2 regions of the Fervidobacterium islandicum genome follow, and region 1 is predicted to be linked to the other one. Evidence: predicted binding sites of a transcription regulator. Region 1 holds the regulator's gene; the other holds the start of a gene.
What was found. Region 1 encodes HrcA, which represses chaperone genes, less so after heat shock. Its sites were predicted from a motif close to ATTAGCACTCNNANNNTNNGAGTGCTAAT; they were not measured.
Positions count from the first base shown of each region.

Region 1 (3,155 bases):
GCGAAGGGGTACCGTACTCAACAGAAGAAGCAATGCCTGCAACAGTTGAAACAGAAGAAATCGAAATTAATATCCCAGAAAACCTTGACGAAGAAGAAATATAAGAGCTGTAATTTAAAACGAAGCCCTCGGAAAAAACCGAGGGCTTTTTAATTCATTTGATTTATACCGTCTTCAGTGCATTTCTTTACTTTTCAAATAGGAGTTAGCCACAAGTGATACGAGTATTAAAACCATTCCAAGTATCTGCAATGCCGCAATCTTCTCATGTCTGATGACACTACCAGCAATTACTGAAATCACCGTTGTCAAATTCGAAAAAAGCGAAGAGACCGTTGGCGGAACTTTGCTGAGCATGAAATTCACCAAAAAGAACGCGACTGTTGAAGAAAGCACACCAAGGTACAATGCTCCCATTATAACAGCCGGATGGAGTGTTACCTTGAACTGACCTGTGAAGATACTCACCAAAAAGAAGAACACAAAACCCGTTATCATCATGAAGAACGTCGTCTCCACAGGTGTGAACTGTGCAGACAACTTCCTCGAGAAGATATTGTAAAGAGCTGCAGAAAGCACAGCACCTAAGATCAAGAGCTTTCCGACAAGCGCTCCTTGCTCAAAACCACCACTCGCAACGATAAGAAAGACACCAAAAAAGCTCAGAAAAGCGAACAGAAATTGGTACCATTTTATTCTTTCCTTCAATAGCAAAGGACTCAGAACGGTAATTACAATCGGAATCAAAGCGATCAACATCCCTGCTTCCGAAGAAGTCGCAAATCTTAACCCGTTTGTTTCAAAAACAAAGTACAGAATCGGCTGAAATAAAGCCACCTTCCACAATTTCCAATATGGCTTTTTTGACAACCTGATAACTCCAACACCAACGAGCAAAAGCATAACGATACTTGCCACCGCAAACCTGTAAGCTAAAAACGTGTAGACGTTGATGTGCTGTATGCTGTTTTTGGTAAAAAGAAAAGACAATCCAAATATAGTAGAAACGGCTACTCCAGATATATAAACCTTCCAGTTCACAGGGACCACCTCATCTTCATCGATAAGAAAGTTCGCATTCCGCACAATTTTATGTCTCTATTTTATCAAAAATAATCCTTTCATCAAGAAGAGTTTTATGTAACAAAAATCCGAACAACACCGTATTGTAAGCTCTCAAGAAATTGACAAATCGACAAATCTGTGGTAATATATTAGCAGACTTGGATGTTGATTGCTAATAAGTTTGATAATAATAGAACAGCAAGAATGGATATACAAAAAAGCGAGGTGATAGTTAAGTATGCTCGGAAACGATATCACCGAAAGGCAGAAGAAAGTTCTCTATTGTATCGTTCAAGAGTACATCAATACCAAAACCCCAGTGAGTTCAAAAAGGGTTTTGGAAAGTGCTACGATTGAAAGGTCTGGTGCCACTATCAGAAACGACATGAATCGGTTGATGAGAACAGGCTATATATACCAGCCGCACACATCAGCTGGTCGTGTCCCAACGGACAAAGGTCTCAGGTTTTATGTAAACGAACTTAGGAAAATTAGAGAAGAAATAAAATCAAAGAGCACACACGTCGAAGTTGCGGCACGTTTCCCTATCGGTGATATGGAAAAGGTCCTTACAGGTGCCGCAAAACTTTTAAGTTCTTCAACAAAAGGTATGGTTGTCATCGAAAAACCGAGTCCGTTAACTTTAAGGATAAAAAGGATAGTTGTCACACCTGTAAGCAAGAATTTTTCGATCGCGAATATAATAACATCGCTTGGTCTAAGCTCATCAATCCCGATCCAACACAGTGAACTCGACGATACGGAAAAAATAGAAGAAATGCTCAACAAAGTAATGACAGGACTAACTTTGAACGAATTCAGATCCAAGCTTAGGGATATTCTCGCTCGAATAAATAACTTGAGCAATTTAAACAACTTCAAAGAGAACGATTTCGGAACGCTCAGCCGAGGTTTCCTGGAAATAACTGAAAGACTATCAGTTGAGAGTTACGAAGATTACATAACAGAGGGACTACCAAACTTACTTTCAAATGAAAGAATCAACCTGAAGAAATTGCAGAACATCCTTGCATACGTCGCGTCGGACACATTCTACAAAGAACTCTTTGAGCTTGAAAACGATATATTCATCGGTAAAGAACACGGCCTTAGATTCTTGGAAGACTTCTCGGTAATGCTCGGTCAGTTTTATTCAGAAGATACACCTGTTGGGCGCGTTGCTGTCATCTTTGACAAATACGGGAGATATGACTTAGTCATCGACAGCTTTGAATTCATGCTCAACAGATTGAGTGAATACTTCACTGTTGTATCGAGAAATATCTAAAATCAATCCAGATAAGAAGGAGGTTGAGACCATGTGTGAAGAAAAGAAAATAAACGAAATGAAAGAAATGCAAAACAATAATTCGCAAAATTTAAATGAGATAAAGGAGAACGAAGAGATGAATCAGAACGGATTATTCGAGGAAAACAAGCAGTTAAAGGAGAAAATAGCCGAACTTGAAAACCAACTAAAAGAAATCCAGAATGCAGCACGCATAATCAAAGCAACGTTTGAAAACTACAAATTGGACGTCGACAGGCAGCTGAAAGATGCCTCAAAGTCAACCGCACTTCGCATCATCAAAGCACTTATACCAATTTTAGATGACTTCAAGAGGGCTTTTAAGTACTACGAATCCGATAATGACCTGGAAAAGTTCAAACTTGGAGTAGAGAAGATATATGAAAAACTCTTGAAGACCTTGGAGAACGAAGGATTAAGGGTTATAGACGCAACAGGTAAATTCGACCCGTTCAACCATGAAGCCTTTGAGAAAGAAGAACGCGATGATGTTGAAGAATACACAATCCTTGAAGTTATTGAAGACGGTTACACATTCAACGGACAGGTTGTAAAACCAACGAAAGTGCGCGTTGCTGTAAAACCAAGGAAGAAGGCAAAAACATCTGAGAACATGACAGAGAACAAGCAAGAGAATGAGCAATAAAAAATGACAAGCAGAGGTGATACAATATGCCAGCAAGAAAAGATTACTACGAAATACTTGGCGTGCCAAGAAATGCATCAGAAGATGAGATAAAGGCGGCTTACAAGAAGCTTGTTAAAGAGTGGCATCCAGATA
Region 1 is NZ_CP014334.2:1,996,610-1,999,764, reverse strand. Features, by position in the region: gene rpsB (30S ribosomal protein S2) at 1-104, shown strand, start outside; gene NA23_RS09555 (DMT family transporter) at 175-1,041, opposite strand; gene hrcA (heat-inducible transcriptional repressor HrcA) at 1,304-2,353, shown strand; gene NA23_RS09545 (nucleotide exchange factor GrpE) at 2,385-3,020, shown strand; gene dnaJ (molecular chaperone DnaJ) at 3,047-3,155, shown strand, end outside.

Region 2 (3,155 bases), 350 kb from region 1:
CAGCAGGCGGGGTAACAGGAACACAAGAAAAGAACACCAAGACAACAGCGAAAACAATAGCTAAAACTCCAAAAACAACCTTAAACTTGCCACGGTTCAACATACTATCGCCTTCTTTCGTAGTTTTTTGGGTCACGTGGTTGCTCCACATGGCCCTATATAACTTTTGACCTTGTGTGAGGAAGAATCGTTCAGTTTTTTCCAACATTGCGTGTTATGGTATAATCTTAAATACTGAAAAACTCCAAATTGTGCATGTTCGGAGGTTAAAGAGTGGGCGATTCCAAAAAGCTTGAAAATATCCTTTTTTATGCAATAATCACAGGAAGCCTAATTATCATCTTTTCAATTATTTTAATCTTCCTAAACAACAAATCTGCGCAAGCCCAAGCCGAACCTACTGAGCTTGCCACTGCTGCACTGTATATTTCATCAACAGAAAGTCCCACTGAAGAAACCGAAGAAAGCATTGTTTCTAGCAAGACTGATTTTGAAACTGATATTCAAGAAGACACAATAACACTACTTGAGCAGTACAACCAAATACGCGAAGAATTGGAAAGAATAAAGCAAGCACTGGCAAGAGATAGAACAGTCGAATACGTAATCTACAGTGTGGTTGACTACGAAGGAGACGAACTCACTTTTGATGAGCTGGGTGGTTTTACAAAGTATGGGATTTCTTCAAAGCACAACCCAGACATTGACGTCTTCAGAGTTACAAGGAAAGACGCCTTCAACATCCTTTACGTTCGCTACTATGTTCCAAACAAACTATATGAGTACCATAGTGTTAGACTCCAGGTTGCTCTCATGCACATGTGTGTTCTCTTCGGCAACAAAGCCTTTTCCATTGCTTATTCTATAGTACCAAAAAGCAAACTCATCATCCTACGAGATTCCGATCCCGAGTTCCCACAGGTAATTGAACAGCTCAGACTTGCCTTTCGACAACATGCCAAACAGCTTGGCATCAAAAATCCAAGATATCTAAACGGTTGGCTAAACCGAATAGACAAAGTATTCTACATAGGCTGATCGCCTAATTAATAAAGGTACAAACGACTTACACCGTCCAAATTTCCAGGACGAATTTTTTTAAAAATTTCAATTATCACTCTTGACAAAAGAGTGCTAATCTGGTAGAATATAACTGCCAAGCAAAAGAAAACAAAAATATAACGGAGGTGGATATATATGGCTAAGAAGGAGTTTGTTGTTGGAATTGACCTTGGAACGACCAACTCGGTCATTGCGTGGATGAAACCGGATGGAACCGTTGAGGTCATTCCAAACGCAGAGGGTAGCAGAACAACACCATCTATAGTCTCGTTTACGAAAACTGGTGAGATTCTTGTCGGTGAACCGGCAAAACGTCAGCTCATTTTGAACTCGGAGAGAACCATAAAATCTATCAAAAGAAAGATGGGTTCAGACTACAAGGTGAGGATCGATGATAAAGAGTACACCCCACAGGAAATCAGTGCGCTCATACTCAAAAAGCTCAAAAAAGACGCAGAAGAGTACCTCGGTGGTGAAATTAAAAAGGCAGTTATTACTTGTCCAGCTTACTTCAACGACGCTCAGCGACAAGCTACAAAAGAAGCTGGTATCATAGCTGGACTGGAAGTACTCAGAATCATCAACGAACCAACGGCTGCAGCACTTGCATATGGTCTTGACAAGATGGAAGGCGAAAGAAAAGTTCTTGTCTACGACCTTGGTGGCGGAACATTTGACGTTTCCATACTCGAAATCGGTGGAGGTGTTATTCAGGTTATCGCAACAAGCGGTAACAACCACCTTGGTGGTGACGACTTCGACCAGAGGATAATGGACTACATAATCGACGAGTTCAAAAAACAGCATGGAGTTGACCTGAGAAACGATAAACAGGCACTGCAAAGGATCAGAGACGCTGCAGAAAAAGCAAAGATTGAGCTTTCTACAAAACTTGAAACGGACATAAGCTTGCCATACATCACAGCAACGGCTGAAGGTCCGTTGCACCTTGAAATGAAACTCACAAGAGCTATGTTCGAATCGCTCACAAGAGACCTCGTTGAAAAGACAAGAGAACCAATAGAAAGGGCGCTTAGCGATGCGAAACTATCACCACAAGACATCGATGAAATCATCCTTGTCGGTGGTATGACAAGAGTTCCAATGGTTCAGAAATTCATCAAGGACATCTTCGGAAAAGAACCGAACAAGAGCGTCAACCCAGACGAAGCAGTTGCTATCGGTGCTGCAATACAGGCTGCCATTTTGGCTGGAACAGAAGGTGCAAAAGACAAAGACGTTGTGCTTGTAGACGTTACACCGCTGACACTTGGTGTTGAAGTCAAAGGTGGATTACTCGAACCAATAATTCCAAGGAACACGACCATACCAGTTAAAAAGAGCAAGATATTCACAACAGCTGAAGACGGACAGACAAGCGTTGAAGTCAGAGTCTACCAAGGTGAACGTGCAATGGCAAGGGACAACATATTCCTTGGCAGCTTCCAACTCGTAGGCATTCCACCAGCACCGAGAGGAGTACCACAAATCGAAGTCACATTCGATATCGACGCAGATGGTATAGTGCACGTTTCTGCAAAAGACCTCGGAACTGGTAAAGAACAATCGATGGTTGTCACAGGTAGACACCAGCTCAGCAGTGATGAAATCGAAAGAATGATTAGAGAAGCTCAGATGTACGAAGAACAAGACAGAAGAAAACGCGAAGAAGTCGAACTCAAGAACAAAGCAGACGACCTTGCATACCACATTGAAAAAGTGCTCAAAGAAAACAGTGACAAGATACCAGAAGATACAAAGAACAGACTCGAAGAAATCATTAGAGACTTGAAAGATGCAATCAACAGAGATGACATTGCAAAAGTCAAGATACTCTTTGACGATTTGCAGAGAGAAAGCATGAAGATAGGCGAATACCTCTACAAACAGCAAGCTCAGGGTGGAGCACCAGAGCAACAATAAACAATAATTAAGTAAAACTGACACAACGGGCAGAAATGCCCGTTGTTTTTTTTACGGACCTCTCACTAAAGTGAGTGCAGGATCGTATAGACAATCACACAAAAGAAACTACGGGTCGATCAAAATTGTTCAAGATAGAAATACGCGTTACACTTATCTCATGGAGGCGA
Region 2 is NZ_CP014334.2:1,642,619-1,645,773, reverse strand. Features, by position in the region: gene NA23_RS07905 (hypothetical protein) at 1-103, opposite strand, end outside; gene NA23_RS07900 (lysozyme family protein) at 274-1,038, shown strand; gene dnaK (molecular chaperone DnaK) at 1,198-2,985, shown strand.
Region 2: a site for HrcA is predicted at 1,111-1,139, ahead of dnaK (molecular chaperone DnaK). Genes of this name have one in related genera too.